Regions from separate parts of the Micromonospora sp. NPDC003944 genome, predicted to be linked through region 1. Evidence: riboswitches for the same ligand, from Rfam matches in the RefSeq annotation. Region 1 holds a riboswitch; each other region holds the start of a gene.
The links. Region 1 has a riboswitch for cyclic di-AMP ahead of ACWER9_RS02415 (coiled-coil domain-containing protein). Riboswitches for the same ligand answer to the same signal wherever they lie in the genome.

Region 2: another riboswitch for cyclic di-AMP. It lies ahead of ACWER9_RS05270 (NlpC/P60 family protein); the one in region 1 lies ahead of ACWER9_RS02415 (coiled-coil domain-containing protein).
Region 3: another riboswitch for cyclic di-AMP. It lies ahead of ACWER9_RS22045 (coiled-coil domain-containing protein); the one in region 1 lies ahead of ACWER9_RS02415 (coiled-coil domain-containing protein).

Annotation. Positions count from the first base shown of each region.
Region 1 is NZ_JBSGIV010000003.1:66,362-77,432, forward strand. Features, by position in the region: gene ACWER9_RS02410 (carbonic anhydrase) at 1-45, shown strand, start outside; gene ACWER9_RS02415 (coiled-coil domain-containing protein) at 102-1,121, opposite strand; cyclic di-AMP (ydaO/yuaA leader) riboswitch at 1,126-1,256, opposite strand; gene ACWER9_RS02420 (YibE/F family protein) at 1,423-2,811, opposite strand; gene ACWER9_RS02425 (copper-translocating P-type ATPase) at 3,123-5,174, shown strand; gene ACWER9_RS02430 (metal-sensitive transcriptional regulator) at 5,181-5,477, opposite strand; gene ACWER9_RS02435 (heavy-metal-associated domain-containing protein) at 5,566-5,775, shown strand; gene ACWER9_RS02440 (hypothetical protein) at 5,789-6,751, shown strand; gene ACWER9_RS02445 (heavy metal translocating P-type ATPase) at 6,764-9,010, shown strand; gene ACWER9_RS02450 (CsbD family protein) at 9,085-9,258, shown strand; gene ACWER9_RS02455 (ArsR/SmtB family transcription factor) at 9,423-9,770, shown strand; gene ACWER9_RS02460 (hypothetical protein) at 9,767-10,036, shown strand; gene ACWER9_RS02465 (alpha/beta hydrolase) at 10,163-11,071, shown strand, end outside.
Region 2 is NZ_JBSGIV010000007.1:67,012-73,347, forward strand. Features, by position in the region: tRNA gene ACWER9_RS05255 (tRNA-Gly) at 823-896, opposite strand; gene ACWER9_RS05260 (pyridoxamine 5'-phosphate oxidase family protein) at 1,141-1,698, opposite strand; gene dcd (dCTP deaminase) at 1,795-2,373, shown strand; gene ACWER9_RS05270 (NlpC/P60 family protein) at 2,434-3,474, opposite strand; cyclic di-AMP (ydaO/yuaA leader) riboswitch at 3,488-3,623, opposite strand; gene ACWER9_RS05275 (N-acetylmuramoyl-L-alanine amidase) at 3,858-5,843, shown strand; gene ACWER9_RS05280 (C40 family peptidase) at 5,899-6,336, opposite strand, start outside.
Region 3 is NZ_JBSGIV010000046.1:46,068-57,138, forward strand. Features, by position in the region: gene fabF (beta-ketoacyl-ACP synthase II) at 1-417, shown strand, start outside; gene ACWER9_RS22000 (hypothetical protein) at 466-657, opposite strand; gene ACWER9_RS22005 (lipoprotein) at 807-1,478, shown strand; gene ACWER9_RS22010 (glycoside hydrolase family 3 protein) at 1,494-3,233, opposite strand; gene ACWER9_RS22015 (DUF3145 domain-containing protein) at 3,330-3,821, opposite strand; gene ACWER9_RS22020 (hypothetical protein) at 4,130-4,459, shown strand; gene ACWER9_RS22025 (carbonic anhydrase) at 4,643-5,266, opposite strand; gene ACWER9_RS22030 (alpha/beta fold hydrolase) at 5,438-6,385, shown strand; gene ACWER9_RS22035 (HelD family protein) at 6,494-8,611, shown strand; gene ACWER9_RS22040 (cation diffusion facilitator family transporter) at 8,718-9,635, shown strand; cyclic di-AMP (ydaO/yuaA leader) riboswitch at 9,768-9,899, shown strand; gene ACWER9_RS22045 (coiled-coil domain-containing protein) at 9,905-10,969, shown strand.

The DNA of each region.
Region 1 (11,071 bases):
GGATCGCCGGAGTCGACCGACCCGGCTGCGGCTGCCGCCGTCTGACGCGTCGAGGGCCGCTCCGCGTCACGCGGAACGGCCCTCGACGGGGATCGTGCGGGTCAGAGCAGCGACATGTGTACGTGGTCGGTGTGGTTCGACGGCCCGCTGTACGAACTCCAACCGGTGGCCGGGAACCAGATCTGCCGGTTCCAGATCACGTAGTAGATACCGAGCCGGTCGGCGTTACGGATGAGGAACGCGGCGACGTTGTTGCCGTACGTCCGGGTGTCGTTGTTGTGCCACGGGGAGAAGCCGCTCTTCTGGAGCGACCAGTCGCAGGCGCGGCCCTTCGGGTGCTCCCACGGCCCGCCGGGGCGGTAGCAGCCGACGAACCGGTTGAAGCCGGCCGCCTTGACCTCCTTGTACGCGTGCAGCGTGCGCGGAGTGACGCAGCCGGAGGTGGTGGGGTCGTTCTCGCTGCACGACTGTGGCTTCCAGTCACCGTCGGCCGTGCGACCCGGGCCGATCTTCGCGACCTTGGAGGTGGCGTCCACCAGGCCGCCGGTGAAGCCCTTCCCGCCGACGAGGGAGAGCGCCTTGTCGGCCTCGCTCTTCCGCTTCGCCATCAGGGCGGTCTGCTTCTGCTGCTCGCGGACCTCGGTGTCGAGCGCCAGCTTGGCCTGCTCGGCGCGGGCCCTCACCTCGTTGACCTCGGAGAGCTTCTTCTCGTTGACCATGTTCATCTCGTCGAGCATCCCGGCACGCCGGACGAACGAGTCGGGGGCGTCGCTCTCCAGCAGCATCGCGACCGCGCCGATCCGGCCGGTCCGGTACGCCTGGGCGGCGATCTGCCCGACCTGCGGGGCCAGCGCGTCCAGGTCGGCCTTGGCCCGGTCGACCTCCGCGGCCAACTCGCCCTGCCGCTTCTTGGACTTGTCCAGCTTGGACTTGGCGGCGGAGTAGTCGCGGTTGGCCTGCTCGATGACGTCGTTGAGCAGCTTGGGCTCGCCGTCCTCCTCGTGCCCGGACGGTGTGGGGTTCGCCGGGGCGGCGTGCGCCGGGAACGGCCCGGCGAACACGGTGAGTGCGGCGATCACGGCCACCACGGGTGTCATCCAGCGGCGTAGGGGTGCCGTCACAATGTTCCCTTCCGTCGACCGCCGACCGGGTTAGCTGACGGGTTCGGGGCGGAAGTGGCCCCTACCGCTGACGCGGATTCACCCCAGGTACCTGGGTCCCCGGCTCGCCGGTTGGCGATTGGGCGGTGGCACCGCAGGCGCCGCTTCGCGCCTTCATCGGTAACCGGCAGCGAGGTTACCCGAGAGTCGACCGGGTGAGCTACGCCTGGATGCCGACCAAATGCGTCATTTCGCCATAGCGTTGAGTGACCAGTGACGCGGTTCTCAGGGTGGATGCCCGATCTGGTCACGCTGAGGAGTGTCACCATGCCGTATCCGTGCTCCTGTTCGACTCCGGCCACCTGTCGGTGGCCTGGGATGGGGGTGCGGTCCGCGGCTGGTCCGGCTCGTCGGAGCCGGCCGTTCGCGGTGAGCTGAGTGCGGCAAGTGCCTCGGTGCGGTCCGGCTGGGGTCGCGAGGCGGGAGCGTCGGTGGGCCGCGTGGCGTCGGTGGACGGCGTGGTGTCGGTGCGCCCGGCGGCGGTCACCACCGCGGCCAGCCCGGTGGTCAGTGGCACGGCGGCGATCAGGCCGAGGGTGGCGACCGCGCTGCGGACGATCTCCTGTGCCAGGAACTCGCTTGTGAGGATCTGCCCGATCGGCCGCGAGTCGGCGGTGAGCAGGAGCAGCAGGGGCAGCGACGCGCCCGCGTACGCCAGCACGATGGTGTTGACAGTGGAGGCGATGTGGGCTCGACCGACCCGGGTGGCGGCCGTGTAGAGCTGCAGCCGGGACAGCCCTGGATTGGCGTTCGCCAGCTCGGTGACGGTGGCGGCCTGGGTGACCGTCACGTCGTCGAGCACCCCGAGGGATCCGATGATGATTCCGGCGAGCAGCAGACCGTGCAGGTCGACGTCGCCCTGGAACATCGACAGGGTGGTGGCGTCCTCGCTGCCGAAGCCGGTGAGGTGGGTCGCGGCCGTGGCGATGGTGGCGAGCACGCCGGTCAGCACCAGACTGCCCAGGGTGCCGAGCACCGCGACCGAGGTCTGTGCGGAGATTCCGTGCGTCAGGTAGAGCACCACGAACATGATCAGGGCCGCGCCGACCACCGCCACCAGCAGTGGTGACTTGCCGGCGCCGATGCCCGGCAGCACGAAGGTGAGCAGGATTGCGAAGCTGGCGGCCAGGCCGGCGAGCGCGGCGAGACCTCGCCAGCGACCGAACGCGACGATCGCGGCCGCGAAGACCACCGCCAGCCACACCATCGGTGTGCCACGTTGGTGCTCGGCGATGTTCCAGTTGCTCGTGGTGGGGTCGACCGGGTCGGCCAGTTCGACCAGGATGACCTCGTCGCCGACCTCGACCCGGGGTGCGCCCGGCCCGTCGGGCACCGGCGTCCGTACCTCCTGCCCGGCGGCCGGCCCGTCGTCCACCCGGACGTCGACCGTGCCACACCGCCCCTCGCCGACCCGAGGGCTGCCCTCGGGGGCCGACGGTGTCTGCGGGCACGGCTCGCTCACCACCCGGGTGACCGTGCCGGCGTAGCGCGGCACATCCGCGCCGCCACCGCTCTGCGGTGACTCGCCCCGCGGCCAGAGCAGCGCTGCGGCGAGCACGGTGGCGACGAAGAGGGGCACCACGGTCACGACGAGGATCCGTCGCACCCTCGGTGGGGCGGACGGAGCGGAGTGTGTGTGGTCGGCGGCCAAGGTGGAACTCCCAACGATCCGGTGCGGGGTACGGGTCAGCGGGCCGGGCGGTTCACCGTTTCGGCGGAAACGCGGCGGACGGCGGGGCGGATCGCTGCCTGACGACCGCCTGATCACTCACGGTCAGCGCTCGGCCGGGTCGGCCGAAGGCGACGCCACGTCGGAGCGGCGCCGGTGACCGACTGTGCAGCGGCATACGGAGGGCCATCGTGGGAGATGCTAGCCAGCCCACCCGGGGGTTGCAGGTCGTGGCGGAGTGTCGGGTGGCCGATCCGACCGCGTGACGGTCGGCAAACCGGCATGTTGGAGCCATGCCCGCTCCGTCACCGCCGGACCCCGACCACCCGCACCCCGCCGGACCCGTGCCGCACGACAAGCACGCCGGGCACGATCCGGCGATGTTCCGCCGTCGGTTCTGCTTCTGCCTGGTGTTGACCGTCCCGGTGGTGCTGACGAGTCACCTCGTGTCGGACCAGCTCAACCTGCCCGGGGACGGCGTCCCCGGTCGGTCCTGGGTGGGCCCGGTGCTCGGCTCGGTGGTGTTCTGGTGGGGCGGTTGGCCGTTCCTGGTCGGTGCGGTCCGGGAGGTGCGGGACCGGGCGCCCGGGATGATGCTGCTTGTCGCGATGGCGATCACCGTCGCCTACACCGCGTCCCTGGCGACCAGCGTCGGTGCCTTCGACCTGGACTTCTGGTGGGAGTTGGCTGCGCTTGTCACCATCATGCTGCTCGGGCACTGGCAGGAGATGAAGGCCATCGGGCAGGCCCGGGGGGCTTTGTCGGCGCTGGCCGCGCTGTTGCCGGACGAGGCCGAGCGGGTGGCGGCGGACGGGCGGGTCGAGGCGGTGCCGGTGACCGGTCTGCGGATCGGTGACGTGGTGCTGGTCCGGCCGGGAGGTCGGGTGCCGGCCGACGGTCGGGTCGTCGACGGCGGCGCCGAGCTGGACGAGTCGATGATCACCGGCGAGTCGCGACCTGTCGCCCGGAGGGCGGGCGACCGGGTGGTGGCCGGCACCGTCGCCACCGACTCGGCGATCCGGGTACGCGTCGAGGTGTTGGGTGAGCAGACCGCCCTCGCCGGCATCCAGCGGATGGTCGCGCAGGCCCAGGGTTCCGCTGGACGGGCCCAACTGTTGGCCGACAGGTTCGCCGCCGCGCTCTTCTACCTGGCCAGCGGCACCGCCGTGCTGACCGTGCTGGTCTGGACCGCTCTCGGTCGACCGGACGAGGCGGTGGTCCGTGCGGTCACCGTCCTGGTGATCGCCTGTCCGCACGCGCTGGGTCTCGCCATTCCGCTTGTCGTCGCGCTCTCCACCGCGCTCGCCGCGCGCTCCGGGATCCTGGTCAAGGACCGGTTGGCCCTGGAGCGGATGCGGACCGTCGGCGCGGTGCTCTTCGACAAGACCGGCACGCTGACCCGGGGCGAGCACGGGGTGACCGATGTGGTGACGGCGCCCGGCGTCGAGCGCGACGAGGTGCTGCGGATCGCGGCGGGCGTCGAGTCGGACAGCGAACACCCGTTGGCCCGGGCGATCGTGGCGGCGGCAGGGCGCGCCGGCCCCGCTCGGGCCGTCGGTTTCCGGTCGCTGCCGGGTCGCGGTGTGCGGGCGGCAATCGACGGTACGGAGTACGCGGTGGGCGGGCCGGCGCTGCTGCGGGAGCTGGGCCTTTCACTCCCGGAGCAGGTGCGGGCCGCGACCGGGCGGTGGTCGACGCGAGGTGCCGCGGTGCTGTACCTGGTGCGGATGCCGGAGACCGTGCTCGGCGCGTTCGCGTTGACCGACGAGGTGCGGCCCGAGGCCCGGCGCGCGCTCGACGAGTTGCGGGCCGAGGGGGTCCGCACCATAGCGATGATCACTGGTGACGCGCGGCCGGTGGCCGAGGCGGTCGCTGCGGACCTCGGTTTCCGACCCGGCGTCGACGAGGTCTTCGCCGAGGTGCTGCCGGCGGAGAAGGACGACCGGGTGGCCGAACTCCAGCGGCGGGGGTTGGTCGTGGCAATGGTCGGCGACGGGGTGAACGACGCGCCGGCGCTGGCCCGGGCGGACGTGGGCATCGCGATCGGCGCGGGCACCGACGTGGCGATCGAGTCGGCCGCGGTGGTGCTGGCGTCCTCGGACCCGCGCGGGGTGGGGGCCGTGGTCCGGCTGTCCCGGGCGTCGTACCGGAAGATGCGACAGAACCTGGCCTGGGCGGCCGGCTACAACGTGGTGGCGCTGCCGCTGGCCGCCGGAGTGCTGGCCTGGGCGGGTGTGGCGTTGAGCCCGGCGCTGGCCGCGGTGCTGATGTCGGCGTCCACGATCGTGGTGGCGCTCAACGCGCAGTTGCTGCGCATGGTTCGTCTCGACCCGGCGTCGGAGTGAGGCTGGTCAGCCGCGCTTCATGAGCCGTCCGACCGCCGCCATCATCTCGGTGGCCATCTCGTCGGCCCGACCCTCGGCGGCACCCTCGTGCATGCAGTGCCGGGCGTGCCCGTCGAGCAGTCCGAGGGCCACCTTGTCCAGGGCGGCCTGGATTGCGGAGATCTGGGTGAGCACGTCGATGCAGTAGCGGTCGTCGTCGACCATCTTCTCGATCCCCCGGACCTGCCCCTCGACGCGGCGGAGCCGCGCGAGCAGCTGGTCCTTGCTTGCGGTGTATCCGCGGATGGGAGTGGGTGCGGTCATGTCGGCAAGGATAGCGTACCCCCAGGGGGTATGGTACGTTCGCTTCCGGTGGGATACCCCCACCCGGTACAGGTAAGGGAGTCATTCGATGGTCAACACGACGTACCAGGTGCAGGGCATGACCTGTGGGCACTGCGTCAGCGCGGTGAGCGCCGAGGTCGGCGCCATCGAGGGCGTGCGGGACGTCCAGGTCGACCTCGCGGCCGGCCGGGTCACCGTCAGCAGCGACCAGCCGCTGGACACCGCGGTCGTCCGGGCCGCCGTCGACGAGGCCGGCTACGACCTCGTCGACGCGTGATCGGAGGGCCGGCGTGCGTACGGTGACGAGACTTGCCGGGTTCGCCGCCGGTCTGGTGGCGGTCTTCGGCGTGACCTACGGGATCGGTCGGGTCGTCGACCCCGCCCCGGTCGCCGAGAGCCGGCACGACGACACCGCCACCCCGACGACGGGCGAGCCGAGCGGAACGGCCGACCGGCTCCCCGGCGGCCTGCTCGTCTCCGAGCGCGGCTACACCCTCGAACCGCTCGACGCCCCGGCCGGTGAGTTCGCCTTCCGGGTCGCCGGCCCGGACGGTCGCCCGGTCACCAGGTACGAGGTGGCCCACGACAAGCAGATGCACCTGATCGTCGCCCGACGGGACCTCTCCGGCTTCCGCCACGTGCACCCCGAGTTGGCCCCGGACGGCACCTGGCGGGTCGACAGCCCGCTCGCCGGCCCCGGGCAGTGGCGGGCGTTCGCCGACTTCACGCCCACCGGGGGTGAGCCGCTGACCCTCGGCGTGGACGTGACCGTCCGCGGCGAGCTGACCGAGCGGCAGTTGCCCGCACCGGCGACAAGCACCACCGTCGACGGCTACACGGTCACCCTGGCCGGCGCGCCGCAGCCCGGCCGTACGTCGTCGCTGACCCTGACCGTCAGCCGGGACGGGCAGCCGGTCACCGACCTGGAGCCCTACCTGGGCGCGTACGGGCACCTGGTGGCGCTGCGTCGGGGCGATCTGGCCTACCTGCACGTGCACCCGGACGGGACGCCGGGCGACGGTCGTACCCGGCCCGGCCCGGCCGTCACGTTCCTCGCCGACGTCCCCTCGGCCGGCACTTACCGGCTCTACCTCGACTTCAAACACGGCGGGCGGGTGCGCACCGCCGAGTTCACGGTGGTCGCCGGCGCTGCCACGACCGGAGACGTCGCCACCCCGAGCGGAGCAACCCCGAGCGGACCCGCACCGACGGGTGGGGCCGACCACGGCACCCCCGGGCACGGACACGACTGACGGGACCAGACGATGACCACCACCAGCAGACCCCTGCCCGAGGCGCCGAACCGGATCGAACTGGCGATCGGCGGGATGACCTGCGCCGCCTGCGCCGCCCGTATCGAGAAGAAGCTCAACCGGATGGACGGGGTGAGCGCCACCGTCAACTACGCCACCGAGAAGGCGACCGTCCGGTACGCCGACGGCGTCACGCCGGACGACCTCATCGTCACCGTGCAGAAGACCGGTTACACGGCGGCGCTGCCGGCCCCGCCCAGCGCGGAGCCTCCGGCGGACCCGTTGCGGGGCCCGCGTACCCGACTCTGGGTCTCGGTGGCCCTGAGCGTGCCGGTGGTCCTGCTGGCCATGGTCCCGGCCTGGCAGTTCGACTACTGGCAGTGGCTGTCGCTGACCCTCGCCGCCCCGGTGGTGGTCTGGGGTGGGTTGCCGTTCCACCGGGCCGCCTGGACCAACCTGCGGCACGGCGCGGCCACCATGGACACGCTGGTGTCGCTCGGCACCCTGGCCGCGTTCGGCTGGTCGCTCTGGGCGCTCTTCCTCGGTGACGCGGGGATGCCCGGGATGACGCACCCGTTCCGCTTCGACATCACCCGGACCGACGGCGCCGGCAACATCTACCTGGAGGCGGCGGCCGGGGTCACCGTGTTCATCCTGGCCGGACGCTACTTCGAGGCCCGGTCCAAGCGCACCGCAGGCGCCGCCCTGCGCGCCCTGCTCGACCTCGGCGCCAAGGACGTGGTGGTGCTGCGCGACGGCGTGGAGACCCCGATCCCGGTGGACCGGCTCGCCGTCGGCGACCGCTTCGTGGTCCGCCCCGGCGAGAAGATCGCGACCGACGGGGTGGTCGACGAGGGCACCTCCGCCGTCGACGCCAGCATGCTCACCGGTGAGTCGGTGCCGGTCGAGGTCGCCCCGGGTGACGGCGTGGTCGGCGCCACGATCAACGCGGGTGGGCGACTGATCGTCACCGCGACCCGGGTCGGCGCGGACACCCAGCTCGCCCGGATGGCCGCGCTGGTCGAGCAGGCGCAGAGCGGCAAGGCAGCCGTGCAGCGGCTCGCCGACCGGATCTCCGGTGTCTTCGTGCCGATCGTCATCACCCTCGCCGTCGGCACGCTCGGCTGTTGGCTCGGCACCGGGGCCGGCCCCACCGCCGCGTTCACCGCCGCCGTGGCCGTGCTGATCATCGCCTGCCCGTGCGCGCTCGGTCTGGCCACCCCGACCGCGCTGCTTGTCGGCACCGGTCGGGGCGCCCAGCTCGGAGTGCTGATCAAGGGGCCGGAGGCGTTGGAGTCGACCCGCCGGGTGGACACCGTGGTGCTCGACAAGACCGGCACCGTGACGACCGGCCGGATGACCCTGGTGGACGTCGTGCCGGCGAGCGGTGTGGACCGGGCCGAACTGCTCCGGCTCGCCGGTGCCGTGGAGGCCGGCTCCGAGCATCCGATCGCCCGTGCGGTCGCCGCCGGTGCCACCGAGGCGGGCACGCTGCCCCCGGTGACCGCCTTCGGCAACCTCGAAGGGCTGGGGGTGACCGGCACGGTCGACGGGCGGGCCGTGCTCGTCGGTCGGGTGCGGCTGCTGCGCGAGCGTGACATCGACGTACCGCCGGAGGTCGAGTGGGCCGTGCGCGACGCGGAGGCCGCCGGCCGTACGGCGATCGTCGCCGGCTGGGACGGACGGGCCCGCGGCGTGCTCGCGGTCGCGGACGTGGTCCGGCCGAGCAGTCGGGCGGCGGTGACCCGGCTGCGCGGGCTGGGGCTGACGCCGGTCCTGCTGACCGGCGACAACACCACTGTGGCACGCGCGGTCGCCGCCGAGGTGGGCGTCGACGAGGTGGTCGCCGAGGTGCTGCCGGCCGGGAAGGTCGACGTGATCAAGCGGCTCCAGGCCGAGGGGCGGTCGGTGGCGATGGTCGGTGACGGGGTCAACGACGCCCCGGCGCTGGCCCAGGCCGATCTGGGGCTGGCCATGGGCACCGGCACCGACGTGGCGATCGAGGCGGCCGACCTCACCCTCGTCCGGGGCGACCTGGACGCCGCGGTGGACGCCATCCGGTTGTCCCGTCGCACCCTCGGCATCATCCGGGGCAACCTGTTCTGGGCGTTCGGCTACAACGTGGCGGCCCTGCCGTTGGCCGCCGCCGGGCTGCTCAACCCCATGATCGCCGGCGCCACGATGGCGCTGTCATCGGTCTTCGTGGTGGCCAACAGCCTGCGGCTGCGGCGCTTCCGTTCGGCCGTCGCCGATCTGTGACGACGGTAATGGTTGGACCGGCGACGGCGGGGGTACCTCTGTGGTCGTAGCGACGCTTGCAATGGAGGTTGGCAATGGGTTTCGATGACAAGATCAACAACGCCACCGAGGACGCGACCGGCAAGCTGAAGGAAGGCGCCGGTCGGGCCACCGACAACGAGCAGCTGGAGGCGGAGGGTCGCGCCGACCAGTCGACCGCCAAGCTCAAGCAGGCGGGCGAGAAGATCAAGGACGCCTTCAAGAGCTGACGTACGACGTAACCCGCACGCCGGGCCGGTGATCATCACCGGCCCGGCGTGCTGTGTGTCCGGCCCCCTAGCGGCGACCCTGAGATGCCCCCGATTCCGCTTCCGTCGCGTACCGCCACACCACGACACCTGCTAACTTTCGTTGGCATGTGCAAGGGCTGGTTATGAGCAGCGCTCCACCGCCGACCGGCGACGACCTGGTCCGGGTGCTTGCCACCCTGGCCAACCCGCACCGGTTGCGGGTCGTCGCCGCGTTGGCCCGCGAGCGTGCGTACGTCAGCGGGCTGGCCCGGCAACTGGGCATCAGCCGAGCGCTGTTGCAGGTCCACCTACGGAAGTTGGCGGCGGCCGGGCTGGTCACCGCCCGCCTGGAGTTGTCGGAGGACGGGAAGGCCATGAACTACTACGAGGTGGAGCCGTTCGTGCTCACACTCACCCCCGCGGTCATCGCGGCGGCCGTCGATACGCTGACCGTGCCCGACTCGGGCGAGCAGCCGGGGGCGCAGCGATGAGCGAGCACGACTGGACCGAGGTGGTCGGCGCCATCGGCGTCTTCGCCCTGCTGATCAGCGTGTTCACGGTGAGCGTCGTGCAGCTCGCCAAGACGCGGCGGGCCCGGTACGAGACGACCCGCGCCGACGACTACCGCCGGCTCGCCGAGACTGCCGCTCAGGCCCAGGCGGAGAACGCCCGACTGCTCGCGGCGATGGACGGCCGGCTGGGCGGGATGGAGACCCGGATGACCACGCTCGAACGCGTCCTGCGTGAGGTCGACTGACCCGGGCGGACGGGAGAGGCCCCGGGCCGTCGAGCGGCTACTCGACGGCCCGGGTGGAAGCAGCATCACCTCGCCCGATGGGCGAGTTTCACCGGCAACGCTCCTTCGAGGAGAGGACAGCACCTCATGCTGCGCGTACGCAAATCCGCAGTCGGCTGGGCGGTCGCCCTGGCCCTCACGGCCGCCGGCCTGACCCCGGCGAGCCCGGCAGCCGCCCGAGCACAGCCCGCTCCGACGATCGACTGGCGGCCCTGCGCCACTGACACCAGCGCCGAGTGCGGCACCCTGTCGCTGCCGGTCGACTGGAACCGACCCCGTGGTGAGCGCTTCGACCTGTCGTTGGCCCGCCGGCTCGCCGACCCAACCACCCGGGAAGGCGCGTTGGTCTTCGGCCCCGGCGGGCCGGGTGACAGCGGGGTCGACCGGGTGGTGAACGGCAGCTCCCGGTTCAGCGCCGACCTGCGTGCGCGATTCGACATCGTCAGCTTCGACCCGCGCGGCACCGGCGGCAGCCACCCGGTGGTGTGCGCCCGGGCTCTGCTCGCCCGGCAACCACAGGTGATCGCCGACGCGGCCCAGTTCGACGCCGTCCGGGCCGACAACGCGCTGCTGCGTGCCGACTGCCGGGCCCGCACCGGGGCGCTCTACGACCACGTCGACACCACGAGTGCGGCCCACGATCTGGACGCCGTCCGCGCCGCGCTCGGCGAACGGCAGCTGACCTTCCACGGCAGCTCGTACGGCACCCTGCTCGGGCAGCGGTACGCCGAGCTGTACCCCGACCGGGTCCGGGCCATGGTGCTCGAGGCCGCGATGGACCACAGCCTCGGCACCCGCGCCTTCCTGGACTCCCAGGCGGTGACCGCGGAGAACGCGTTCGACGAGTTCCTGGCCTGGTGCGCCCGCTCGACCGACTGTGTCCTGCACGGTCGGGACGTCCGAGCGGCCTGGGCCGGGCTGCACACCCGGGCCGAGCGCGGCTCGCTGACCGACCCGGACCGGGCCGGGGCCGCGCTCGCCCCGTTCGAGCTGAGC
Region 2 (6,336 bases), on a different contig from region 1:
TTCGCGGCGGTCAGAAGCACATCCTGACCGTTGCGGGATGACTGGCGCGGACTTAAGCGCCGACGCTTCGACGGCGCGGCACCGACGGGCTCTTCATCAGGGGATGCCACTCGAACCTCCAGAGGGCGTAGCTATACGCCCCACCGGATGAGTGGGCTTTCACGAGCACCTCATGGGTGAGGTGAGCCTTCGGGCTGAGAGTAACCCCGTCCTCGCGCCAGGGACTGCCGTTCGTGCAGCCCTAGAAGGGTAGCAAGGACAGGTCAATCTCAGGAAGCTGGAGGCGCAGGGCCTCACCGACGAGGTTCCACCACTTCGCTCGATTGATCTGTGGTGTTCGACTACAAGACGGGCACCTGAAGATGTAGGAGTCTCTCCCCATAAGACTTCTCGGCGTCGCCTCGTCACCCATCGGCGGAGCGAACCAATCAAGAGCTGAACTCATGCCGCCCGTGCCGTCGGGATGAACGCGGGTGATGGTAAGTACACGTCGCCTGTGTTGGCCCCGATCCGTGCAGACCACGAAAATGTAGAGAGTGTCCGCCTGGTCGCCGCCTACACCCAGGGTGTCCGGCGTCGGTTCAGGTCCTGGAGCGGGTGGCGCTGCATCAGTCAACGGCGGGCTTCCAATCTGTCGGTCTCGGATGAGCCTCACTCTGGAGCTGACCACCACAACGTTGCGCGCCCCCGCTGCCTCGCCCGGGACACCCGACCCGACTCGGCGTGCCGCAATGGCCCGCTAATGGCCCGTCTCTGTTTCAGCATGACCTAGAACCACGGAAGCCCTGGCGGGACACGTGTCCTGGCCAGGGCTTCCGTACGTGGAGCGGGTGACGGGAATCGAACCCGCACTGTCAGCTTGGGAAGCTGATGTTCTGCCATTGAACTACACCCGCAGGCGGCACCACTGTACCCGAGTCGTCGAGCCTCTGCACCCAGGCACCCCCGCCGGCCACAGCTGCGCGCGTACCGCTCCGCCCGGCTTGGGCTGGTTGATCCACTCGGTTTCCTGGAAGGTGGGGCATCCGAGGCGCCGGGACCCCCCGACATCACCGAAGCCGAGTTGATCACCCCCGGCGGGCGACGGGGGCGCCGGCTCCGTTACGACGGAGCCGGCGCCGATGGTCTTCCGGGGCGTGGTCAGGCGGCGGTGCACTGGACGTCACGGCTGAGGCGGGTCGGGCGCGCCGGCGGAACGGCAAGTGGGGTGGCCACCGCCGACGGGGCGTTTGGGTCGAGCCAGACCCGGACGGCCGGCTGGCCCGACGCGAGGCCCGGAATGCCGGCGATGTGCTGCTCGCGGCGGGTGAGCATCGCCACGTCGACGGTGAACTCGAAGAGCCGCCAGTCGACCTGCGGCTCGGCCCGGGCACCCTGCGCCAGTCGCGCGATTCGCGCGGGGTCGGTGACCGGACGGGCGCGCCCCGCCACGTACGCCTCGTCGTCGCTCTCCTCCGCGGGGAACGAGTGCAGCGCGTAGCGGCCGTCACGTTCGAGGTCACGGCGCTTGGGAGAGTCGATGATGAAGCAGAACAGCCCCTCGGCGGTGATGACCGGGGAGACCGGATGGACGCGGGGCCCGCCGTCGGCACGGACCGTGGCCAGGTAGCCGAAGCCCGGCCCGTACTGCTGAAGGAGAACGCGGATCCCGTCGGCGAGTCGGGGCTCGTCGGCGGCGAATTCGGACCAGGAAGCCATGTGGGCATTCTATCGAACAAATGTACGAGCAGCGACCTCGACGCGCTGGTCACCGGCACCGAATCCGGCCGCCTAGGGGAAGGCTATGGTTGTCCGATGCTGCTCTCCGACCGCGACCTGGTCTCCGAGATCAAGGCCGGCACGCTGGGCCTGGAGCCGTTCGAGCCAACCCTGGTCCAACCCTCCAGCATCGACGTCCGACTCGACCGGCTGTTCCGGGTCTTCAACAACCACCTCTACACCCACATCGACCCTGCCATGCAGCAGGACGACCTGACGTCTGTGGTCGAGGTCCCCGACGGCGAGCCGTTCGTGCTGCACCCGGGGGAGTTCGTGCTCGCCTCGACGCTCGAGGTCATCTCGCTTGGTGACCAGCTCGCGGGCCGACTGGAGGGCAAGAGCTCGCTGGGCCGACTCGGGCTGCTCACGCACTCCACCGCCGGTTTCATCGACCCGGGCTTCTCCGGTCACGTGACGCTCGAGCTCTCGAACGTGGCGAACCTGCCGATCACCCTGTGGCCGGGCATGAAGATCGGGCAGCTCTGCATCTTCCGGCTCTCCTCGCCGGCCGAGCACCCGTACGGCTCGGTGGTCTACGGCTCGCGCTACCAGGGCCAGCGGGGGCCCACGCCCAGCCGCGCCTGGCAACACTGGCGCACCTGGCCGACCCGCTAGGGCCGGAGACGACGAGGGCCCGCCGCGACGGATCGCGACGGGCCCTTCGGTCACCCGGGGTCAGCCGGGGCGTCCGTAGCTGTGGATCGGGCCGTCGTCGACCTTCTTCATCTTGACCGGTTGACCTGCCTGCGAGGCGTGCACCACCCAGCCGCCGCCGACGTACATGCCGACGTGGTGGATGTCGCTGTAGTAGAAGACCAGATCACCGGGGCGCAGGTCACCCCTGCTGACGTTCTTCGTGACGCGGCTCTGCGCGGCGGCGTTGTGCGGCAACGACACGCCGGCCTTGGCCCAGGCGGCGAGCATCAGCCCCGAGCAGTCGTACGAGTTGGGACCCTCGGCACCCCAGACGTAGGGCTTGCCGATCTGGGCGCAGGCGAACTTGACCGCGGTGCCCGCGCCGCCGCCGGGGTAACTGCCCGGGCAGGGTGCCGGGCGCAGCGGACCGCCACCGCCGCTGCCGTACACCTTGAGGCGCAGCTTCTGTAGGCGGTCGATCTCTTCGTTGATCTGCTTCTTCTTCGCCGCCAACTGCGCTTCGGTGCGGGTCAGTTGGGCCACCATCTCGTCCAGTGGCGCCTTCTGCGCGGCCAGCTGGTCGCGCAGGTCGGCCACCTGGCGTACGTCCTTCTGCTGGTTGTGCGCGAAGCGGTCGAGCATCTCGAGCTGGCCGACCACCTCGCTTGGCGACCGGCTGCCCAGCACCGCGTTGACGGTCGAGACGTTCTCACCCTTGTAGGCGCGTACGGCCAGGGCACTGACCTTGTCCATCGCGGCGTCGACCTGCCGCTCCAGCGGGGTGATCCGGGCGGCCAGCGCGTCGGCCTGCTTGCGCTTCGCGGCGAGGTCGGTGCGGGTGGCGTTGTGCCGTTCGATGATCGGTTCGAGCTTGTTCCAGTCGGCGTCGATCTGGCGCTCGATCTCGGCGACGGACGGGTCGGCGTGGGCCGCCGTGGCACTGCCGGTCAGGACGACGGCGATGCCGGCCAGCGCGGCGAGAGCGGTGGTGAAGCGGGACCAGCGTGGGCGCGGCACGATCGTCGCCGGGCCGGCTGTTGCCGACCGTTCGGACGACGGCCGCGGGGCATGGAGTGCCACCGGGGTTCCGTACTCCTTCTTCCTGACCGCCTACCGGGTTAGCTGACGGGTTCGGGCGGGAAGTCGGCGCCCTACCGCAGTGGCTGCGGATTCACCCCGAGGGACCTGGGTCCCCGGTTCGCTCGGAAACGACTCGGCGGTGTCGGTCCGTTACCGCCCGGGCTGAGCGGAGCTGCTGTCGGGCCGACGAATGACCAGAGTAGAGACGCTTGTTACCGATCCGCAACCCGCGCGCCCGTGACACTCCGTACCGATTGGACGAGGTCACCGAAAGTGCGTGAAGGATTTCTTCCGAATAGTTCGATAGATGGAAAGGTATTGACGCAACCTCCGGGCGGCGCGATGGTGAGCTGACCGCACTCCGCGAGAATCTAGGGGGTTCGATGCACCATCCAACCCTGTCGACCGGCGGGCGAGCGCTGCTCGCCGCCACCGTGGTCGCCGCCGCGACCACGGTGCCGCTCACCGTCGGCCCGGCCGCCGCCGCGCCCACCACCACCCGCCAGCAGCAGTACGTCGCGGCGGCGACCGAGTACGGCGTACCGAGCGTCGTGCTGCTCGGCGTCTCCTACCTGGAGTCGCGCTGGGACACCAATGCCGGCACACCGAGCACCAGTGGCGGCTACGGCCCGATGCACCTGACCGACGCGCGGCACGTGGCCGCCCTACCCGGACGCGGTCACCACGACGCCGGCGCCGAGGACCCCCGCGGCGACGACTCCCGTGCCGCCCGGGTGCCCGCCCCCCGCCCGGCCGAGGCTCCCGCGCCGGCCGCCGCCGCCTTGCAGACCGTGGACGCCGCCGCCGCGCTCACCGGTGCCGCCCCCGAGGCACTGCGCACCGACACGGGCCTCAACATCCGGGGTGGGGCTGCGCTGCTCAGCGCGTACCAGAGGGATCTCGGCGCGCCGGTCGGTGCCGGCACCGACCCGGCGGCCTGGTACGGCGCGGTGGCCCGCTACTCCGGCGCGGACAGCGCCGACGCCGCCGCGGCCTTCGCCGACGAGGTGTTCACCACCATCGGCGCGGGCGAGTCCCGGGTGACCGACGACGGGCAGCGGATCACCCTGCCGGCCCGCGCGGTGCGGCCCGAGCGTTCCTGGTTGGACCGGCTGGGCCTGCGCCGACTGGCCCGCCCGGACGGGGTGGAGTGCCCACGCACCATCTCCTGCGAGTGGATTCCGGCACCCTACGAGGCGTTCGGCGGCGACGGGGACTACGGCAACCACGACCTCTCCGACCGGCCCGCGCGGCAGAAGATCGAGTACATCGTGATCCACGACACCGAGGCGAGTTGGGCGACGACCCTGCAACTCGTCCAGGACCCGACCTACGTGAGCTGGCACTACTCGCTGCGCTCGGTCGACGGGCACATCGCCCAGCACGTCAGGACGAAGGACGTCGGCTGGCACGCCGGCAACTGGTACGTCAACGCGAAGGCGATCGGGCTGGAACACGAGGGCTTCGCGGCGCAGGGCACCTGGTACACCGAGGCGATGTACCGGACCTCGGCGAAGCTGGTACGGCACCTGGCGCTGCGGCTGGGCATTCCACTGGACCGCCAGCACATCATCGGCCACGACAACGTGCCCGGCACCGTCGCCTCGACAGTGCGGGGAATGCACTGGGACCCGGGCCCGTACTGGGACTGGACGCACTACTTCGACCTGCTGCACGCCCCTCGACTCGACACCGGCACCCCGGCCACCGGGTTGGTCCGGATCGACCCTGATCACGCCACCAACCGGCCGGCGTTCACCGGCTGCGTGACCGCGGGCGTGCCCTGCGCGCCGCGTGGCTCCTCGGCGGTGGTCCTGCACAGCGCACCGTCGGCGGACGCGCCGCTCGTCAACGACATCGCGCTGCGCCCGGACGGCACCCCGAACACGATGGCCGTGTCGGACCACGGGGCCCGGGCATCCGCCGGGCAGACGTACGCGCTGGCCGGACGGCAGGGCGACTGGACCGCGATCTGGTACCTCGGGCAGCGGGCCTGGTTCCACAACCCGGCGTCCGCGCCGACCGCCAGCTGGACCGTCGGCGTGGTGGCCACGCCGAAGCCCGGCCGAACCACGATTCCGGTCTACGGACGGGCATACCCGGAACAGTCGGCGTACCCCGACGGGGTGCCCTACCAGGCGATCTCGCCACTGCAGTACACCCTGGCCGCCGGGCAGCGGTACGCCGTCGGCGCGGTGCTGGCCGGCGAGTACTACCGGGCCAGCACGTTCGACGGCTCGTCGCCCGGCGACTGGACGGTGATCCGTGGCAAGAACCGCTACGCGCAGATCCAGTTCGGCCACCGGATCATGTACGTCGACCTCGCCGACGTGCAGTTGCTGCCGTCGCCGGTGGGCGCGCCCCGTTGAAAACCACGACGGCCCCCGGTCGGTGACCGGGGGCCGTGGTGTCGCGCGAGGTGGATCAGCCGGGTCTACGGAACCCGGCGATCGGCATGGTGGTGATGCTTGAAACCTGCACCGGTTTGCCGGCACGTGGTGCGTGCACCATCTTGTTGTTGCCGAGGTACAACCCGACATGACTCAGGCCGGAGAAGAAGAAGACCAGGTCACCGGGGCGAGCATCGGCCCGCGAGACGGCCTTGCCCTCGTTCCACTGGTCACCGGTGTGGTGGGTGAGGTAGATGCCGGCCGCCTTGTAGGCGAACTGGGTCAACCCCGAGCAGTCGAACGAGTTCGGCCCGGTGGCACCCCAGACGTACGGCTTGCCGACCTTGCCGCAGGCGGTCCTGATCGCGGTACGGGCCGCCGCGCTGACCACTCCGTTGATGGTCGGGCAGGCCGCGGTCACCACGGTGGTCTTGGGCATCGACGCCTCGAGCTGCTTGATCTCCGCGTCGAT
Region 3 (11,071 bases), on a different contig from region 1:
CAGCCGCACGCCGAGGGCGAGGGCGCCATCCGGGCCATCGCCAAGGCGATCGCCGACGCGGACATCGCCAAGCGGGACATCGTGCACGTCAACGCGCACGCCACCTCGACCCCGGTCGGGGACATGCTGGAGATCGGCGGGCTGCACAAGGCGCTCGGCGACCACCCGGTGCTGTCCGCGACCAAGTCGATGACCGGTCACCTGCTCGGCGCGGCCGGCGCACTGGAGTCGATCGCCACCATCCTGGCGATCCGCGACAGCGTCGTCCCTCCGACGATCAACCTCGACGACCCGGAGCCCGGCCTCACCCTTGACGTCGCCGCGCACAAGGCCCGCCACATGGAGATCCCGGCCGCGTTGAACAACGCGTTCGGCTTCGGCGGTCACAACGTGGCTCTCGTCTTCGCCCGACCCTGAGTTCCCGCGTAAGGGCCCCTCCTCGACGAGGAGGGGCCCTTACGTCGTTCAGCCTCGGTTGCGCGGGTGCTGTTTCGCGGTGCGCTCGTTGCCGTGGCGGTAGTTGCCGGTCCAGCGGGCCATCACCAACTGCGGGTCGTCGTCGACCTCGGCGAGGAACTCCGCGGCCCGGGCACCGCGCAGCGTGCCGGCCACCCGCCCGTGGTGGGTGATCACCACGGTGCCGTCCGCCCGTTGCACGTGCCGAAATCCTGCTGCCGCTCCCATGCGGAAAGATTGTCAGAGCAGCCGAGGGCGGGGCGACCCGGTTTTCGTCGCCCCGAACGCGCTCGATTGACGTCGGAACACCGCACGGCTTAGATGGGCCGACTGAAGATCGACTGATGGGGATCACCACCGTGGACACTCGTACCCGTGTCGCCGTCTCGGCGGCGCTCACCCTCGGCCTCCTGGCCGGTTGCGGCGACGACGCCGCTCCCGCCGGGCCCGCGGCCGGCGGCCCGGCCCCGCAGGCCACGGGCGAGCCCTGGTACGACGAGCTGACGTCGGCCTCGCCCGGTGGCACGACTGGCGGCGCGGGCTCCCCCTGCCCGGTACCGGTGTCGTTTCCGCTTGCCGATGGATGGACGGCGAAGGCGATCGAGCCGCCCAAGGGCGAGTTGGCCGAACTGGTCGGCGAGACGCTCACCAAGCGCGGCGGCACCACGGTGCGCTGCGAGGTGGACGGCCGGCAGGCCGGCGGCGGATTCCTGCGGGTCTGGGCGGCGGACACGCCGAGCATCGCTCCGCGCGCCGCACTCGAGGGCTTCGCGGCAGGGGCCGGCGAGACGGTACGAGGTCAGCAGTTCCGCGACCTGCGCGCCGGCAGCTTCGACGTCACCGAGATGACCTGGCTCGCCACCAGTCCGTTGACCGAGGAGGAGTCGCGGAACTGGGCGCTTGCCGTCCAGTCGGCGGGGCAGACACTTGTCTTCGCGGTCAACGAGGGGCTGATCACCGAACGGGCCGACGTGCTGCCGGCGTACCGACTCGCGGTGCGCGGGCTCGCGGCCGCCGGCTGAGGTCAGCCCCGGCGGTCAGCTCTTGGCGGCGCAGGTCGTGGCGGGCAGGCCGGGTACCGCGACCGGGGACTGGCCGCCCGGCCGGGCCTTGCCGGCGAGCACGGCGGCCAGGGCGGTCATCGACGCCCGACTGGAGGAGTACGTGGCGAGCAGTGTCGGTGACGTCGCGTCGGCGAGCACGTACGGGGTGTCCATGGCGACCGTGACGGCCGCGTCAGGGCGCAGGTCGCTCTTGCCGTCGCCGTAGCCCACCAGGTGCACGATCGTGCCGCCGCTGGGCTTGACCTGCACCCCGGCGGCTTTCAGCGCGGCGGTGAGGGTGGCCCGGGTGCCGTCCCGACCGCCGGACGAGGTGACGGTGACCGGCCCGCGTGCCACCTTCTCGCAGGCGCCCCGCAGGACGGTGACGGCAGCGGCGGCGAGCGCGTCCGCCGCCGCGCGGTGCCCCGGGGTGTCGAGCGTGGACATCTGCGCCGCCGGCAGCTCCGCGAGCCGGAACTTCATGGTCAGCACCCGGGTGACCGCCTCGACCAGTCGGGTCCGGGGCAGCGACCCGCCGCGCAGCGCGGCGAGCAGCCCGTCGTACGCCTGACCGACGTTCGGGGTCATCAGGATGAGGTCGTTACCGGCGTTGAGCGCCCGGACCGCCGCCTCGCCGGGAGCCCAGCGCTTCGCCGGCGGCATGTTCATCCCATCGGTGATCACCAGGCCCTTGAAGCCGAGTTGGCCGCGCAGCACATCGGTGAGCAGCTTGTGCGAGAAGGTCGCCGGGGTTCCCGGGTCGATCGCGCGCGCGTCCAGGTGACCGGACATCACGGCCATCGCGCCCGCGTCCATCCCGGCGGTGAACGGCGGCCACGCGCCACTCTGCAACGCCGCGGCGGACTGGGTGAGCACCGGAAGGTCCTTGTGCGAGTCGTCGGCGCTGTGGCCGTGCCCCGGGAAGTGCTTCAGGGTGGCGGCCACCCCGACCGCCTGGAGGCCACGGACCGCGCCGCTCACCTGCGCGGCGGCCCGCTTCGGGTCGGTGCCGTACGACCGGGACCCGATCACGGTGCTGCGGGTGGCCAGCACGTCGGCCACCGGAGCGAAGTCGATGTTGATCCCCATCGCGGCCAACTCGGTGCCGGCGGCCCGCCAGGCTGCCTCGGTGAGCTTCGGGTCACCGGCCGCGCCGGCGGCGAGGGCGCTGGGCAGCACGGTGACCCCGTCGGTGACGCGGGTGACGACGCCGTACTCCTGGTCGGTGCCGATCAGCAGCGGCGCGGAACCGGCGGCGAGCCGACCGGCGGCGCTGCGCAGCCCGGTGGTGAGGTCGTGCACCTGCTTCGGGCTGTCGACGTTCGTGGTCTCCTGGTTGCCCTTGGTCGGGTCGTCGGCGCTGAAGCCGACAAGGATCAGGCCACCCAGGCGGTACTTGGCGATCATGTCGGCGGGGGTGTCGACCCCGGCGAGGGCCTGGTTACCGGCCGCCGAGCCGGCGGAGACCTTCGTTGCCGAGTCGCCGTAGGCGTACGGCATCAGCACCTGGCCGACCAGATCCTCGTCGGAAAGCGTCGCGACCAGCGCGGCGGCGCGACTGGCGGGGTCGCCGGCCGGCGGCGCGGCCGGAACGCTCGGGCCGGCGGACGGGGCGGCCGGGCTGGGCGTCGGCGCGGGGCGGGGCGACCCGCCCGAGCATCCGGAGACGAGCAGGGCGGTCAGGGTGGCGGCAGCGACAGAGGCGCGCCACGGGCGATTCGACACGCCGCCCATCCCACCAGTTCCCCCTTATCGGGGCAACTTGACCTTACCGCCCGCACGCTGCGTCGGCGCCGGGCGTGCACGTCGCCGGCGCGCGGACCCGTCGGCTCAGCCGACCCGGGTGAGCAACGTCACCGGCGCACCGTCGCCGGCGTACCGGTACGGCTCCAGGTCGGCGTCCCACGCCGTGCCGAGTGCCTTGTCGAGGGCGTGCGCCAGCGCCTCCGGGGCCCGGGACGCCGCCATCAGCGCCCGGAGTCGGTCCTCGCCGAGCTGGATGTCGCCGGCCACGCCGACAGTTGCCCGGAACAGGCCCCGGGCCGGCACGTACATGAAGCGCTCACCATCGACGCCTGAACTCGGCTCCTCGGTGACCTCGAAACGGATCATGGGCCACTGCCGTAGGGCAGCAGCCAGCTCGGCGCCCGTCCCCGGACGACCGGTCCACCCGCACTCGGCCCGGCGTGCGCCGGGGTCGACGGGCTGAGCCGTCCACTGCAGGTTGACCGGCGCGGCTAGGACGCGCGCGATCGCCCACTCGACGTGCGAGCACACGGCGAGTGGGGTCGAGTGGACGTATACGACGCCACGCGTTGGCACGGTGACCTCCCGGAGAGCGAGGTGCGTCTTCCCCTACGACCTCGTCCACCCAGGTGGCTGCTGCAACACATGATGACTCCTGTGACAGGTGGTGCGCCAGGGAATCGGAAAAAACGCCGGGTGGAATAGCCGGACGGGTGGTCGCCGTTGCCTCTCAGGACACCGCGACGACCAGCATGATGTCGTGGTCCTGTACAGTTCCACCGGCGGCTTATGCCGCGTTACACCTTCGCGGGCCGAGTCAACTGCGACCCGCACACAGCCCCCGGACGTCCAGTCCTCCCGTACGTCTTGCAAGGAGTACCTCCGTGGCGAGCAACACCTCTAAGACCGCGCGCGCGTCCGTCCGGGCCGGCCAGGCTGGCCAGGGTGGCGCCCTCAGCGTGCTGGGCGAGTTCAAGTACCTCATCCCGCTCAACGGCGGCAAGCACGCCTACGTGCGGAACCTGACCAACGGCAAGACCGCGCACCTGCGCACGGACTCCGACGCCTTCGTCGAGGAGATCCGCGTTCTGGCCGCCGCCGGCCACGCCGCCAAGATCCGGGCGGAGATCAACAACCTGGCTGCCACCCACCCGGGTGACGGCTGGGAGGCCACCGAGAAGCGCCTGGTCGCGGCCGGCGTCTTCGAGGGCTGAGCCCTCCCCCACCGCACCAACCGAACCGCCCGTCGGGAGTTCCCGGCGGGCGGTTTCGCGTGCGCGAGGATCGACTTCGTCGATCATGGACTTGTGGTGCCCGGCTTGGAGTCATCCAGGCCGGTTTGTCACCCACCACAACTCCATGATCGACCGACGGGGACGGCCCTCGGGCCGGGCAGGTCAGCCCGGATCGAGCAGGGCGACCTCGCCGGTGGCCAGGTCGTAGAGGCCACCGACCACGGCCACCCGGCCGACGGCCACCGGCCCGGCCAGCAGGTCGTCCTGGCGCAGGGTGCGCACCGTGCGCCGGACGTGCCGACGGATCGCCAGCGGCAGCACCGCCGGATCGTCGAGCCCCACGTCGGTCACCGCCGGAGCGATCTCGTCCACCAGGTGCGCCAGCGACCCCCCGGGGCGCTGCCCGGCACGCAGCGCCTGCACCGTGGCATCCACCGCGCCGCACCGCTCGTGACCGAGGACCATCACCAGCGGTACGCCGAGCTGGCCGACCACGTACTCGATCGAGCCGCAGACCGCGCGATCGAGCACGTGCCCGCCGGTACGGATCACGCAGATCGCGCCGAAGGTCTGGTCGAAGATCGCCTCCAGGGGCACCCGGGAGTCGATGCACCCGAGCACCACGGCGTACGGCTGCTGGTCGCCGGAGGCAGCGGCGGCGGCCGTGACGTCGTGCCCGTGCACCGGCTGGCCGCTGACGAACCGCCGATTGCCGGCGAGCAGGTCGGCCAGCGCGGCACGAGGTGTACCGCCGGCCTGTCGCCCCTGCCCCGACGTCGCGCCCATGGGCGCTCCCGACGACCCCATGCCGTTCAGCTTGACCCGCCGCCGTTCCGCACGGGCGAGGTCGGGAATGTTCGCTGCGGCGCGATTGGCGTGGTGTCATGGCGGGTAGCCGGTGTTACCGACGGGTATCCGAGGTGCTGGTGGTACCGGGCGGTCCTGGGGGAGGTGGCGATGCCCGAGCGGTTCGAGGTCGGCCTGCCGGACGGCGTACGGCTCAACGTCGAGGTGACGGGTCCGACGGACGCCCAGGTCACCGCCATTCTGCTGCACGGCTGGACGCTCGACGGGCGATCCTGGCACCGGCAGGTCGACGCCCTCACCGCGGCGTCGTTCGGCGGTGCGGTGCGGGTGGTCACCTACGACGCGCGCGGGCACGGCCGGTCCAGCTGCATGGCACTGCGTACGGCGACCCTGGCCCAGTTGGGCGACGACCTGGCCACGCTCATCGACGCCGTGGCACCGAGCGGCCCGGTGGTGCTGGTCGGGCACTCGATGGGCGGAATGACGGTCATGGAGTACGCGCACCGCCACCCCGCGCACTTCGCCGCCCGTACCGCCGGTCTGGTCTTCGTCTCGACCACCGCCGAGGGGCACACGCACACCGTCTACGGGCTCTCGCCGAGGATCGCCCGGTTGATCCGGCTGGCCGAGACGACCGGCGCCGGCGTGCTGGCCCGGTGTGGCTCGTGGCGGGCGCCCCGGGCGCTGCTGAACGCGCTGCAACCGAGCATCCGGTGGATGCTCTTCGGTGACCGCTGCGAGCCGGCCGACATCCGCCTGGTGACGTCGGCGGTGGCGCGGGCCTCGCTGCGCTCGATCGGCGGTTTCCGCGCCTCCATCGGCACCCAGCACCGACTGGACACCCTCGCCGCGTTGGCCCACCTGCCGGCCGCCGCCCTGGTCGGCGACCGGGATCGGCTGACCCCACCGCCGTGCGCCGAGTCGATCGCGGCGGCTCTGCCGGCCACCGAGCTGACCGTCTGCACGGGTGCCGGGCACATGCTGATGATGGAGCGCCCGGACGAGGTCAACGCCGCGCTCACCGGCGTGCTGCGGCAGGTGCTCGCCGAATCGCCGCCGAATCACCGCGACGCGAGCCCCGCCGGAACGGGTGCCTGAGCACGTTCGCGCACCTCGGGCGCACCGCGCCGGGCTCGGGGCCGTACCCTTCTGCGGTTGGCCCGCGCGGTTCCCGCCGCCTGCCGGCGACCTCTGAAGGAGCGTGCGTTGACCGACCAGACCGGCCTGGAGCAGGAGATCGCCGTCGAGCAACGACACCTCGACCGGGTGTACGCCCGACTTGCCGAGCTGCGGCAGTCGGCCGTCCGCGCCGAACGCGACGGCTACCGGATGGCCCGGGTGGGCACGTTCGGCGCCCTGGTCGAACGCGACGCGATGGTCTTCCACGCGGCGCAGCGGCGGCACACCCTGGACGCCGAGCACGAGGGGCTGGTCTTCGGCCGGCTGGACCTGCGCGACCGCCAGGTGCTGCACGTCGGGCGGCTCGGCATCCGCGACGAGGACGCCGTCACGCTTGTCGTCGACTGGCGCGCGCCGGCCGCCGCCGCGTTCTACCAGGCCACCCCGGCGCAGCCGCTGGACGTGGTGCGCCGGCGCACCATCCAGTCCCGTGCCGAACGGGTCACCCGGATCGAGGACGACCTGCTGGACCCGACCGCCGCCCCGGAGGGGATGACCGTCGTCGGCGACGGCGCGTTGCTCGCCACTCTGTCCAAGGCCACCGGCCGGGGCATGCGCGACATCGTGGCGACCATCCAGCGGGAGCAGGACGAGGCGATCCGCTCGCCCGGCTCCGGGGTGACGATCGTCGCCGGCGGCCCCGGCACCGGCAAGACCGCCGTCGCCCTGCACCGGGCCGCGTTCCTGCTCTACAGCGACCGCAGCCGCTACGCGGGGGGCGGCATCCTGGTGGTCGGCCCGTCGTCGGTCTTCGTCGAGTACATCGGCTCGGTGCTGCCGTCGCTCGGTGAGGACACCGCGACCCTGCACTCGCTCGGCACCCTCTTTCCGGGGATGCCCGCCACCCGCCCCGACCCGCCCGAGGTGGCGGCGGTGAAGGGCTCGCTGCGGATGCGTCGGGTGCTCGAACGGGCAGCCCGCGACGCGGTTCCGGGCGGCCCGGGTGAGCTGCGGCTGCTCTACCGGGGCACGCTGCTGCGGCTGGACCGGGCCGCGTTGGACCGGATCCGGGACCGCGCGTTGCACCGCGGCGCGCGACGCAACGAGGTGCGCCGGGCCGGCTTCGACGGGGTGTTCGCCGCGCTCTGGGCCCAGGCGCGTGAGCTGAGCAGCGGTCGGCTGCCGGAGCAACCGGCCTTCGAGGCGGAGATCGCCGAACGGTCGGACTTCCGGGAGTTCCTCAAGGCGTGGTGGCCCCGGCTGCACCCCCGGCACGTGCTCGGCTGGCTGGCGCAGCCGGAGCGGCTGCGCCGCTACGCCGGGGGCATCCTCTCCTCGGCGGAGATCCGGCTACTCAACGCCGCGTACCGGACCCTGGACTCGGCCGGGCTGACCATCGCCGACGTGGCACTGCTGGACGAACTGGACGCGCTGCTCGGCAAGCCCGCGCAGGCGGCCCGCCCGAAACGCGATCCGTTCCAGCTCGCCGGTGGGGTCCGCGAGCTGAGCACCTTCGGCGAACGGCAGCGGGCCGCCCGCGCGGCGGCCCGGGAGCGCCCGGAGGACTACCGGGACTACGCGCACGTGGTCGTGGACGAGGCGCAGGACGTCTCGCCGATGCAGTGGCGGATGATCGGCCGGCGCGGCCGGCTGGCCTCCTGGACCGTGGTGGGCGACCCCGCGCAGACCGCGTGGACCGGCGATCCGGAGGAGCTGACCCGGGCCCGCGACCAGGCGCTGGGCCGGCGCAAGCGACACGACTTCACGCTCACCACGAACTACCGCAACTCGGCGGAGATCTTCGCGGTGGCGGCGGCGGAGATCCGTCGGCTCTACCCCGACCTGCCGCTGCCGACCGCCGTGCGCTCCACCGGAGTCGCGCCGGTCGAGCTGGTGGTGCCCGCGACGGGGTTGGAGACCGCGACCGTGGAGGCCGCCGCCGGCCTGCTGGCCGAGGTGGAGGGCACGGTCGGGGTGATCACGCCGGTCCCCCGCCGCGACGAGGTCGCCGGGTGGCTCGGCGCGCTCGGCGCGCCGAGGTTGCAGGTGGTGACCAGCCTGGAGGCCAAGGGCATGGAGTACGACGGGGTCGTGCTTGTCGCCCCGAGCGAGATCCGGGCGGATCCGGGCGCCGGGGTACGCACCCTGTACGTGGCGCTCTCCCGGGCCACCCAGCGCCTCACCACCATCGACCCGACCGGCTGACGTGTGCGGACTGCCGCCGGCGGGAGGCCCGGCACGTACACTTGCACACATAGCGATGTGAACATACATTTGACCGGGTCCCGATCGGCGGCGGAAGGTGATTCTCGTGGGCGCAGGTCATGACCACCACCACGGGTCCGTCGCCAATGCCGCACATCAACACCGGGGTCGGCTCTGGGCGGCGTTCGGCCTGCTCGCCACCCTGATGGTGGTCGAGGCGGTGGTGGCCCTGCGCACCGGCTCGCTCGCCCTGCTCTCCGACGCCGGGCACATGTTCACCGACGTGCTCGGCATCGGGATGGCGCTGGCCGCGATCACGGCGACCCGGCGGGCCACCGGCGACCCGCAGCGCACCTTCGGGCTCTACCGACTCGAGGTGCTCGCCGCCCTTGCCAACGCCGTCCTGCTCTCCGGTGTCGCCATCTACGTGGTGATCGAGGCCATCCGCCGCTTCGGCGACCCACACGAGATCATCACCGGGCCGATGCTCGTGGTGGCCGTGCTCGGTCTGCTCGCCAACATCGCCGCCTTCGCCCTGCTGCGCGCCGGGGCACGGGAGAGCATCAACCTCCAGGGCGCCTACCTGGAGGTGCTCGGCGACCTGCTCGGCTCGGTCGGCGTCATCGGCGCGGCACTGCTCATCATGGTCACCGACTGGTGGTGGGCAGACCCACTGGTCGCCGTCGCCATCGGCGTGTTCATCCTGCCGCGCACCTGGCGGCTGGCCCGCGCCGCCATCCGCATCCTGGTGCAGGCCGCCCCGGAGCACCTCCAGGTGACCGCCGTGCACGACCGGCTGGCCGCCGTCCCCGGCGTGGTCGAGGTGCACGACCTGCACGTCTGGACGCTCACCTCGGGCATGGACGTGGCCTCCGCACACCTGACGATGGAGCCCGGCGCGGAGGTCGGCGCGGTGCTCACCGCGGCGCGTACCGCCCTGCACGACGACTTCCGCATCGAGCACGCGACGTTGCAGATCGAGCCCGGTGCGGCATCCGGCGCGTGTGGCTCCATCGAATGGTGAAGAACTCTTCACGACCGCGCCCTGATTTTCCGTGGTGACGCACGCACCGTCCGTCACATCGGCTGCAGCAGCCCCACCTGCCCCGGTAGGCTCGGTCCCGGCCTCCACCAGGCGGCGCCCTCCCGGCGCCGGTGGTGGTCGCCGCCTAATCGCCCACCTGGGCGAACCGGGGAACCATGTTCCTGGGGTGCATCCGCGTCAGCGGTAGGGATCTTCCGTCCCGAACCCGTCAGCTAACCCGGTCGGCGGCTGACGGAAGGACATGCGCAGTGGCACCAGCACGACCACCCGCCGCCCGACTGGCGGCCCTGATCGTCGCGATGTTCGCCCTCGGCGTCGCGCTCCCGGCCGGCACCGCCTCGGCCGCTCCCCCGACCGGCCTGCGGGCCGCCGCACCCGACTCCGACGAGGAGGGCGGCACCCCTGCGTTGCGCGCCCAACTGGAGGCGGCGAGCAAGGGCTACCTGGACGCCAAGCGCGCCCTGGACACCTCGATACAACGACAGCAGCAGCTGACCACCCAGCTGAAGACCACCGAGGTCGAGATCGAGCAGCGCACCGGCAAGGTCGGCGAGATCGCCGAGGTGGCGTACCGCACCGGGCGGCTCGGCGCGATGTCGGCGCTGCTCAACAGCAACACCCCGGAAGGCTTCATGGACCGGGCGGCCGCGCTGGACGCGGTGGCCGCCAACGAGGACCGGGTGCTGCGCGACCTGCTGGACAGCAAGGACAAGGGCAACCGCACCCGGGTCGCGCTGAACGGCGAGATCAACGAACAGCGCAAGCAGGTCGCGGTGATGGCCAAGCGCAAGGAACAGGCCGAACGGGCGCTGACCGTGGCCACCGCACCCAAGCCGCAGACCGCCTCCGACAGCGACTCCAACCGCGGCACCTCCACCGCCAACGCGAAGCCTGCGCCCCGCAACTCCGACGGCTCCTGGCCCTCGGAGTCGTGCAGCGTCAACGACCCCACGCCGGCCAACGGCTGCATCACCCCGCGCACCCTGCACGCGCTCAACCAGGCCAAGGCCGCGGGCTTCACCAGGTACGTCTCGTGCCACCGCCCCAGCGGCTCCGGTGAGCACCCCAAGGGCCGGGCCTGCGACTTCGCGGCACAGAAGAACGGCTTCGGCGGGAACGCCACCGGCGGCGACAAGACGTACGGCAACAACCTGGCCGCCTACTTCATCCGCAACGCCGACCGGCTCGCCGTGCTCTACGTGATCTGGTACAGGCAGATCTGGCTGCCCAGCAGCGGGTGGAAGTCGTACAGCGGGGCGCACGGCACCCCGTCCACCGACCACACCAACCACGTACACCTGTCGGTCTACTGACTTACCCCTGGTGATGCCTGTGTGTCATCGTGACGCACAGGCATCACCAGGGTCCGGCCCGGACTACGTCGCCGGGCGTACCCCCGGTGTCGTCTCTCGTCG